One region of the Comamonas sp. Z1 genome, then DNA from elsewhere that is predicted to be linked to it. Evidence: predicted binding sites of a transcription regulator. Region 1 holds the regulator's gene; the other holds the start of a gene.
What was found. Region 1 encodes sigma-54, which starts transcription at its own class of promoters, with help from an activator protein. Its sites were predicted from a motif close to TGGCANGNAANCTGCTTT; they were not measured.

Region 1 (5,194 bases):
CTCTACAGATGCTCGCAGGACCCAAGGCATGATGCCAGGCCAAGGAGCAATGACGACATGGAAGAAATCAGCTGGAACGACTTTATGAAGGTGGAGCTGCGCGTGGGCCGCGTGCTGCAGGCCGAGGTCTTTGCCGAGGCCCGCAAACCCGCCTACAAGCTGCTGGTGGACCTGGGTCCCGAGCTGGGCCAGCGCAAGTCCAGCGCGCAGATCACCGAGCATTACCAACCCGAGGAGCTGATAGGACGGCTGGTGGTGGCCGTGATCAACTTTCCGAAGAAGCAGATTGGGCCCTTGATGAGCGAATGTCTTGTGACCGGTTTTCACGACGCCACGGGAGCCGTGGCCCTGTGCGTGCCCGACAAGGAGGTGCCGCTGGGCACACGCCTGCTGTGATCGGCATATTCAGAGGCAAAATGGCCGCCAGCCATTCTCCTGCCTATGGATACTGCTATGAATATCAGCTTCAACCCGCTGGTGCGCGTGCGCACCGTCACCGCCTTTGTCAACCTGAGCGCCGATGAGGCACAGTGGCAGGCCGGCCTGACCCAGGCCAAGCAGCAATGCGATGCCGTGGCCGATGCCATCGAGGCCCGGGGCTATCAGGTGCAGTCCATCCGCATTGTGAGCAACCCGTTCGGCGAATACCTAGACGTCCACGGCATAGACAGCGCCCTCGCCGGCCTGCAGCGCATTGCCGAAACGCTCAAGGCCATCAACACTGGCAAACGCCGCATCCGCTTTGCCGTGGGCGAAGCGCGCAATGCGCAGGAAGTGGCGCTGCTGCCGCAGCTGATTGCCGCCTATGGCGACCTGTGCAATGCCTGCGTGAACATCGATCTGGATGAACATGGCTTTCTGCAGACCGACTTGCTGGCCCACAGCGTGCAGGCGATTCAGCAAATCGCGCGCACCACGCCGCGCGGCGAAGGCAATTTCAACTTCACAGTCAATTTCAACTGCGCGCCCGGCATTCCCTATTTCCCGGCCAGCTACCACCGCGGCAAGCACCACGGCGCCCTGGTGCTGGGCCTGGAAACGCCAGACCTCATGGTGGCTGAACTGCAGGAGCTGCAGCAGCAGCGCCAGCAGCTCGATCACGCGGCGTGGTTCAAGCTCGCATTCGATCGCCTGAGCCAGACCCTGAACGAGCATGCCACTGCCATCCAGCGCTGCGCCGACGGCGTGACGCTGGCCGAGGGCTGGCATATCGCTGGCATGGACACCTCGGCCGCGCCATCCAAGTCCTGCGCCTCCATGGTCGATGTCTACCAACTGCTGGGCGTGCCCTATTTCGGCGCCAGCGGCACGGTGGAAGCCTCGGCCCTGCTGACCCGCGTCTTCAAATCGGTCAACGGCGTGACACAGATCGGCTTCAGCGGCCTGATGCTGGCCGTGACCGAGGACCAAGGCCTGGCCCAGGCCAGTCTGAATGATGAATTCGATATCCGCGCCCTGCTGACCTACAGCAGCGTCTGCGGCATCGGCCTCGATACCGTGCCCGTGCCGGGCGACAGCAGCGCCGAGCAGATCGCTGCCGTCATGCGCGATACGGGCACCATGGCTTTTCGCCTCAACAAGCCGCTGACGGTGCGCCTGTTCCCCGTGCCGGGGCTCAAAGCGGGCGACACAACGGCCTTCGAGAGCGCCGATCTGTGCAACTGCGCCGTACTGGCCCTGCCTTGAGTATCTGATCCCGACCGGCTGCTGCGCTTGGCCGTCAAGCGCCGGCAGCTATTGCTTTTGATATTCCCCTACCCCGGTTCTGTTTGACCTGCCCCCATGGTGGCCGCCGGGGTGCCCCCGGTAAAATTGGCCCTTATGGCAAAAATTATCGTTCTGGCACTGGTGCTGCTCTTCTTTGGCTGCGGGCTGTACATGCATCTGCGCGGCAAGGTGCGCCACAAGGTGGTCAAGCAATTGTTTGACCACTCCACGTTCACAGCGCCGTTCAACGTCTTCATGCTGATGTTCAGCAAGGTGCCGCGCACGCCCTATCTGCCCACCAGCACCTTCCCCGAGCTGGCGCCGCTGCAGGCCAACTGGCGCGAGATCCGCGAGGAAGCCGTCAATCTGCAAAAGAACATGCAGATCAAGGCCGCCGCCAACAACGACGACGCAGGCTTCAACTCCTTCTTCAAGACCGGCTGGAAGCGCTTCTACCTCAAGTGGTACGGCGACGCCCACCCTTCGGCCATGGAGCTGTGCCCCAAGACCACGGCCCTGGTGAAATCGATTCCCAGCGTCAAGGCCGCCATGTTTGCCGAGCTGCCGCCCGGCGCCAAGCTCAATCTGCACCGCGACCCCTATGCGGGCTCGCTGCGCTATCACCTGGCCGTGCTGGCGCCCAACGACGACCGCTGCATGATCGAGGTCGACGGCCAGCCCTATAGCTGGCGCGAAGGCGAAGGCGTGATCTTCGACGAGACCTTTATGCACTGGGCCGAGAACCGCTCGGAAGGCAACCGCATCGTGCTGTTCTGCGATGTGGAGCGCCCCATGACCAATGGCTTTGCCCAGTGGCTCAATCACTGGCTGGGCAAGAACGTGGTGGCCGCCGCCAGCTCGCCCAACAACGAGGGCGATCCGCGCGGCATGATCAGCAAGCTGTTCAAGATCTCGTTCTATGCGGGCAAGTACCGCCGTGCCTTCCGCGACTGGAATCCGACCTTCTACAAGATCCTCAAGTTCGGCCTGATGATCGGCGTGCTGGTCTGGTTTATCTGGTGGTTGGTTTCTTGATAACCCCCTGAGGCACTACGCGCCTTCCCCTTGCCGGGCGCCCCCAAGGGGGACGGCAGCATCGCCGCAAGGGCGGCTCTTGCTCGCTGCCCCTTGCTTGAGGAATGCCTTATCAAGGCTCCCGCCCTAAATACAGAACAAGAAAGCCGCTGTGTGATGCATCAGCGGCTTTCTTGTTTCTGCGGTGCCCTACAGCGCCTTGCGCAGCGTGGTCGTGGGTATCTTGAGCTGCTCGCGGTATTTGGCGACGGTGCGGCGCGCACACTCAATGCCCTGCTCCTTGAGCATATCGGCCAGCTTGGCGTCCGACAGCGGCTTTCTGGCATCTTCGGCATCGACAAACTGTTTGATCAGCGCACGCACGGCCGTGCTGGAGGCACTGCCCCCGGTTTCCGTGCCCAGGCCCGAGCCGAAGAAATACTTGAGCTCGAAAGTGCCCTGGGGCGTGGCCATGTACTTGGCCGTGGTCACGCGGCTGATGGTGGACTCGTGCAGGCCCAGCGTGTCGGCGATATCGCGCAGCACCAGCGGGCGCATGGCCAGCTCGCCATGCACAAAGAAGTTCTTCTGCCGCTCCACGATGGCTTCGGAAACACGCAAGATGGTGTCGAAGCGCTGCTGGATGTTCTTGATGAACCAGCGCGCCTCCTGCAACTGCTGCTGCAGCGCCGCATGGCCGTCGCTGTTCTTGTGGCGGCGCAGCACGCTGGCATAGATGTCGTGCACGCGCAGACGCGGCATGACCTCGGGGTTGAGCTGCACGGAGAAGTCCACCCGGCCCGAGCCGGCCCGCAGCGGGCGCACGATGACATCGGGCACCACGATATGGCGCTCCACATCGACAAAGCGCCGACCCGGACGCGGCTCCAGCCTGGCGATCAGGGCCATGGCTTCGCGCAGCTGTTCCTCGCGCGCGCCGCACAGGCTGGTGAGCTTGCGCAGATCGCGCCGCGCCAGCAAGTCCATGGGCTGCGCGCAGATGGCCTGCGCCAGCAGCAGCCGGTTCATATGCGCCTCGGTCGTGCCCTCGTCCTCGGCCGTGCGGATCAGATCGCGCAGCTGCAGTTGCAGGCACTCGGCCAGATCGCGCGCGCCCACTCCCACGGGCTCCAGGCTTTGCAGCAGCTTCAGCGCAATGGCAAAGTGCTGCTCCAGCTCCTCGCGCTCTTCCAGGTCGTCGCCGGCCAGGCTCTGCGCCAGCTCCTGCAGGGAATCCTCGAGATAGCCGTCGTCGCTGAGCGACTCGATGAGAAAGCGCAGCGCCGCCATGTCCGCCGCGCCCAGATGCAGGCTCAGCGCCTGACGGTGCAGAAAGTCGGTCAGGCTCTGGTGCTCGCGCGCCAGATCGATGGCATCGGTTTCGTCGTCGCCATCGCGGTTGCGCGTGGAGCTGCTGGCCGAGGGCGTATCCCACTCGCTGCTGGATTCGCCGCCCCATTCCCCGTCCTGGCCGTCCATGCCCTCGGCCTCCCAGTTCAGCGTTTCAGGGGTTTCGGGGCTTGATGTCTCCGCTACCGTTTCAGTAGCTTGTTGCGCTTGCGATGCATCCCTTTCAACATGAATACCATCTGAAGTACTGTATTCACTGGCGCTAGTAGCTACATCTACAGGAGCATCTCCCGCAGTTTCTGCCTCATCGCCCGCACGTTCCAGAAAAGGGTTGTCGACCAGCATCTGCTCGACTTCCTGCGCCAGCTCCAGGGTGGAGAGCTGCAGCAGCTGAATGGATTGCTGCAGCTGCGGCGTAAGCGATAAATGCTGCGAAACGCGTAGCGAGAGACCTGGCTTCATCGAGGCGCGGCCCCCAGACAATCATTGCAAACGCGCGCAGTGCTATGGGTTTGCCGCCGGGCTGCCCCAAGGCAAACCTCGGCGCTGCCGGTCAGGGTCCCTTCCGGGGGCAGCGACCACACAAAGTGAGGGAGCGTGGGGGTCATCACATTCTGAAATGTTCGCCCAGATAGACGCGGCGCACATCGGCGTTCTCCACGATCTCCTCGGGCGTGCCTTCGGCCAGCACATGGCCGTCGCTGATGATGAAGGCGTGGTCGCAGATGCCCAGCGTCTCGCGCACGTTGTGGTCGGTGATCAGCACGCCGATGCCGCGCTCCTTGAGGAAGCCGATGATGCGCTGGATCTCGATCACCGCAATCGGGTCGATGCCTGCAAACGGCTCGTCAAGCAGAATGAAGCGCGGTTGCGTGGCCAGGGCGCGGGCAATTTCCACGCGACGGCGCTCACCGCCGGACAGCGCCAGCGCCGGCGACTGGCGCAGATGCTCTACGCGCAGCTCCTGCAGCAAGCCCGTGAGGCGCTTTTCGATCTCGCCCTGCGTCAGCGTCTTGCCCTGCTCGTCCTTTTGCAGCTCCAGCACGGCGCGCACATTGTCTTCCACGCTGAGCTTGCGAAAGATGGAGGCTTCCTGGGGCAGATAGGACAGGCCCAGGCGCGA
Region 2 (5,194 bases), on a different contig from region 1:
CACCGAAAGGCATGTCGGGCGGCAGCGGCAGGGCCACGGGCGAGCAGAACATCAGGTGGTCTTCCCAGCCGATATAGAGCAGAGGCGCGGGAAAGTTCTCGCGCACATCCTTGGCGGGAAAGCGATAGGGCTTGAGTGCGGTGACGCTCATGACTGGGCCTCCTGGCTGGGGTTGGCGGAAGCATTACTGGCTGCGTTACTGGCTGCCTTGTTGGCCGAGGTTGCCGGTGGCGGATCGCCGTGCCAGGCCGCAAAATTGCGCTGGTCCTCCGATCCCTCAAAGTCCATGTTGTCGCGGCCCACATTCATGCCGTACCAGTCCAGCACGGCAGCCAGCGGGTCAAAACCTTCGGCCGTGGGGTCCACATCGGGCTTGAAGCAGTTGCCCTGGTAGATCTGGTGCACGGGCAGCCAGGACTGAACATACTTCTCGGGCTCGTCGTCGAAGACATGCTTGCAGCCGTCGCTGCAGAAGTGGTATTTGCTGCCCTCGTAGTCGGACTCGCGATAGCAGATCTTGGTGGCGTCACCGGGCTCGGTGAAGCCCATAGGGATCTGGCAGGTGGTGCACAGCATGGGCAGGGTCTTGCTGTAAAAGCGCTTGCCGGCCTGCTGCTCGGCAAGGTAGTGCTCCAGGCGGGGACGGTAGTGCTTGTCAAAGCTGTCCGGGTATTTTTCGGACAGCCACTGCATCTCCTGCTCGCCGGGCACCCAGGTGTGAAAAGGTGCGGCCGCCGTATAGTTGTAGAAGATGTTCCAGGCCTGGTGGCTGATGTGGTCCTTACCTTCGCAGGCCAGCTTCCAGCCTGCGGGCTCGCGAATGCCGTAGCGCGCCAGGTCGCGGAACAGAGCGCCGCCGTTTTCCTCGGCATACATCTCCCAGGCTTCCTTCCAGCTCATCACGCGCTTGGGCAGCATGTAATCCTGCATCATGGCCACCAGGGTCAGCACGCGGTAGCCGCGCCAGAACCATTTGTCGATCCAGCGCTGCACGATGGGCACATTGCCCGGGTCCTGCTCCAGCATGAACTTGATGCATTCGATGCCCAGCGTCATATGGCGAGACTCATCGCTTTGCGCCGAGAAGCCAAAGGTCACGGTGGACAGATCGCCGTTGTGCGCCGCGCCCGACATGAAGGGCACGAACAGCAGATTGGTCAGCACATATTCGAAGGAGAAGCTCACTGCCGTGAGGAACTCGAACGGGCCTGCGCTCAGCGCATCTTCAAAAAAGGACTTGGGCACCGACAGAAACCAGACCCGGTCGAACCAGTGGCTGGAGCTGTGCATGCCGTTGAAGTACTTGTTGTAGTTGGACAGCGCATGGGTCTCGGTCTGGAAGTGGCGCAGCTCGTCGATGGACTGCATCTGCGCCGCCACGCGTGCCCCCGCACCGGTGAAATGCCGGCCCGCATGGGCAAAACCGCGGTGGGCGTAATACTCCAGCGGCACCACGCCCTGAATGAACAGCTTGAGCGCGTTGAGATAGCGCGCATCGGTCACGCCCAACTGGCCGTTGTTCTGGGCAAAGGCCTCGATCACGGCGTAGAGCTTTTTCTCTTTTTCGCCCTGGTACTTCCAGTAGGCGTCCATGGTCAGGCGGAAGGGGTCTTCCCACTTGTCCCAGTCGTGGATCTTGATGCCCTCGAACTTGTCATAGGGGAAGACCTTATCCATGGGCTGGTAGCTGGTCTCCCAACCCAGGCCACGTGTCATGGCGGTGTAGCGGTCCTTGAGGCCCAGCTTTTTCTTGATTACGGGTGCGTCCATGGTGTCTCCTTGGATGGCGTTGTCTGGTGGTGTTCGGTGAGCGGCTCTTACTGGTTCCAGCTCAGGGAGAATTCGTCGTCGTCCTCATCCACATGGCCGGACAGCGTGACCAGATTGATCTGGATCTGCTGCAGCTCGTAGGGGCGACCGGTCTGCTCTTCAATGCTGGCGCGACGTATGACCAGGCGGCCGGGGGCGTCGATCTTCACGAGACCAGGCGAGTACACGGCCTGGGCGTGGGTGTTGTCGGCGAGGATGGCGTCCACCACGGGGCGCGATTCCTCGTTGTCCTGAAAGGCGATGAACACCTTGGAGACGGGGGTGCTAGCAGATGTGCTCATGGCGCTGCTCCTCAGATGTCCAGACCGGCCTTGCGGGCACGGGCATCCAGGCTTTGGCGGACTTCGCTGAGCACGGCTGCACCACGCACACCCAGGGCCAGTTCGGCCACGGCGGCCAGTGCCACGCCGGCATGGTCGGCATAGCTCAGATACCAGCGCGACAGCTGGCTGCGGTTGTCTGCGGATTCGGCTGCAGCCACCTTGACCACGGCATCGATCCAGCGTGCGGTCTCGGTGTGCCACTCGGGCATGAAGGCCGTGAGCATGGCCACGGCCGTGCCGCCTTGCACCGTGACATGCTCGTCCACGAAGTGGTTGTAGATCAGGGGATAGAGCAGTCCGTCGAGCACCATGTTCTGGGCTAAGAACAGCTCCATGGGGTCCTGCACCACAAGCAGGTCTTCCACCAGATGGCGCAGCGGCTGCCAGGCCGGGTGCTGCATCCAGTCGTTCTTGCCGGCCTCGAGCACGCCGGGCTCGTCCATGACCAGCCCCAGGCGCGTGAGGTACTGGGCCACGCCCAGATGGTCCATGGCATGCATCATGGCCGCAGCCGTGAAGGGCGTACCGTAGCCGCGTGAGCAGATCTGGCTGTTGTTCATATTGCCGCCCCAGGCCACATGGCGCAGCGGCATCAATACATCGCAGGCCTTGGCGCGCAGGGCATCGGACATCTTGCCCGCCAGATTGCGCGACTCCACAAACTGGTAGTTGGCTTCCACGGCCTCCTGCTGCTTGGCACGGGTCATGGTCCAGGTGGCGTAGTAGTACTGACGTGGATCGCGCAGCGCGTTCCAGTCGGCCATGCGGATCGCCGTGCGGCCGGTGTCGAACAGCTCGAACTCCGGCTCCCACAGCGGCCGGTAATGGAAGTGGTGTGTGGGCTGCACGCCCAGCGTGGCCTCGAGATAGCGCGACGCGGGCTTGTCTCCCGTGTAGGCTGCCACGCGGGCAAACGTATGGCGCAGCGGCTGTATCTCGCGCGCCGAAAGCTCGATATTCATGGGCTTGTCTCCTGTGTTGTCGTGGGATGCGTGAGTGATGGTCAGAGCAGCCTGGCTTTCTGGACCTGGCAGAAGGCCTCAAAGTCGGCCTCTGTCATGGCCAGCTCCACCGAGAGTTCGGGCCAGCCCACGGAGAACTCGAAGTCCACAAAACCGTTGGCGCGCTTTTGCAGCACGCGCACCGAGCGGCGCGTGAGATCGCAGGCGGGAAGATCGAGAGTGCTTGTTTCCATGAGGGGCTCCTGGCGGGTCTATGGCCTTTGCAATTGCACAGCCCGTGCCAGTTCATGAAAATATCGATAAATCTAGGGTTACTCCCTAAATTTGTGCGTGCTTGAGCAAGCTGGGGATCAGCGATTCCCGGGCAAACCCTAGGACAGCAGCCACAATGCTTCAATGCCTACTGCAGTGCAGCATGATCAAATGATCAAGCACCCCATGCAAAGGTTCGCAATTCATCAATTGCGCCAGCAGTTCAAGGCCGGGGATGCGGGTCAATCCCGTAGCCAGAATTCGATGTTTTATCGATAGTTTTCTCATGCCCCACACTCCCCCCGCCCTACCCTCCGATGCCGATTTGCGCAGCCAGGTCCGCTTCTCCACCGAAGACGGACTGATCTGGCTCTCGGGCCAGCGCATGTTGCTGCTGCACCTGGCCTCTCTTCACGCCCTGCGCCGCGAAATGATGAACACCATGGGCCCCGATCACACGCGGCGCCTGCTGCTGCGTGCCGGCTATGCCGCAGGTGAGCGCGATGCGCTGCTGGCACGCCAGATACGGCCCACGGCCAGCCTGTTCGAGATGTTTGCCGTAGGCCCCCAGTTGCACCGGCTGGAGGGTGCGGTGCGCGCCACACCGGAAATCTTTGAGGCCGATGAGCAGGCGGGCCACTTTCAATGCGTGGTGCGCTGGGAACACAGCTGGGAAGCGGAAATCCATTTGCGCGAATGGGGCCCCCAGGACCAGCCCTCGTGCTGGATGCTGCAGGGCTATGCCTCGGGTTACTCCAGCGCTTTCTTCCGTCGCCCGGTGTTTTTCAAGGAAATGCAGTGCTCCACCTGCGGCCACGCACACTGCCTGATAGAGGGCCGGTTTCAGCATGAGTGGCCCGATGGCGAACAGATCGCACGCGACTACGACCCCGACTCCATGCTGGTACGCCTGGATGAGCTGCAGTCCCAGGTCGAAGCCTTGCGCACCGGCCTGGCCCCTTGCGACAGCCAAGGCCCTTTGCTGGGCCATTCACGCGCCTTTCAAGCCGCGCTGGAGCTGCTGTCCAAGGCTGCTCCCACCCAGGTCACGGTGTTGCTCACGGGTGAGACCGGCGTGGGCAAGGAACGCTTTGCGCGCGCCCTGCATGCCATGAGCCCGCGCGCCGACAAACCCTTTGTGGCCGTGAACTGCGCGGCCTTGCCCGCCGACCTGATAGAGAGCGAGCTGTTCGGCGCCGAAAAAGGAGCGTTCACCGGCGCCACGGCCACGCGCATAGGGCGCTTTGAACGCGCCCATGGCGGCACGCTGATGCTGGACGAGCTGGGCGAGCTGCCCCTGGCCGCCCAAGCCAAGCTGCTGCGCGTGCTGCAAAGCGGCGAGGTGGAGCGCCTGGGCGGCCACCGCAGCACCCAGGTCGATGTGCGCGTGATCGCCGCCACCAATGTGGACCTGGAAAAAGCCGTGGAGCAGGGGCGCTTTCGGCGCGACCTGCTTTACCGTCTCAATGTCTACCCCATACGCATCCCCGCGCTGCGCGAGCGCGTGGACGATATCGAGCTGCTGGCCATGCATTTGTTGCAGAAATACTCGGCCTTGCACGGCAAGCCGGCCCCGGGCTTCAGCGACCGGGCGCTGACCGCGCTGCGCGGCCACAGCTGGCCCGGCAATGTGCGCGAGCTGGAGAACCTAGTAGAACGCGGCCTCATCCTCACGCCGGCCGGCGAACCCATCGATGTGGCTTGCCTGTTCCCCCAGTGGAGCGACAACGGCCAAAGCACCATAGACGACCAAGGCCATCTGGCCCAGGCCTGCGGCGCAGATGGCGATCTGCACACGGCCGGGGTGTACGACAGCATGCAGCACCA

Region 2: FSY45_RS17125 (phenol hydroxylase subunit) is a predicted target of sigma-54. The motif match lies at 3,381-3,398, and genes of this name have one in related genera.

Annotation. Positions count from the first base shown of each region.
Region 1 covers NZ_VOQT01000002.1:662,733-667,926, forward strand. The annotation lists gene FSY45_RS06480 (tRNA-binding protein) at 58-396, shown strand; gene FSY45_RS06485 (DUF711 family protein) at 454-1,686, shown strand; gene FSY45_RS06490 (aspartyl/asparaginyl beta-hydroxylase domain-containing protein) at 1,822-2,742, shown strand; gene FSY45_RS06495 (RNA polymerase factor sigma-54) at 2,932-4,533, opposite strand; gene lptB (LPS export ABC transporter ATP-binding protein) at 4,679-5,194, opposite strand, start outside.
Region 2 covers NZ_VOQT01000009.1:170,864-176,057, reverse strand. The annotation lists gene FSY45_RS17145 (phenol hydroxylase subunit P4) at 1-151, opposite strand, end outside; gene FSY45_RS17140 (aromatic/alkene/methane monooxygenase hydroxylase/oxygenase subunit alpha) at 148-1,770, opposite strand; gene FSY45_RS17135 (MmoB/DmpM family protein) at 1,818-2,111, opposite strand; gene FSY45_RS17130 (aromatic/alkene monooxygenase hydroxylase subunit beta) at 2,123-3,115, opposite strand; gene FSY45_RS17125 (phenol hydroxylase subunit) at 3,157-3,348, opposite strand; gene FSY45_RS17120 (sigma-54-dependent Fis family transcriptional regulator) at 3,654-5,194, shown strand, end outside.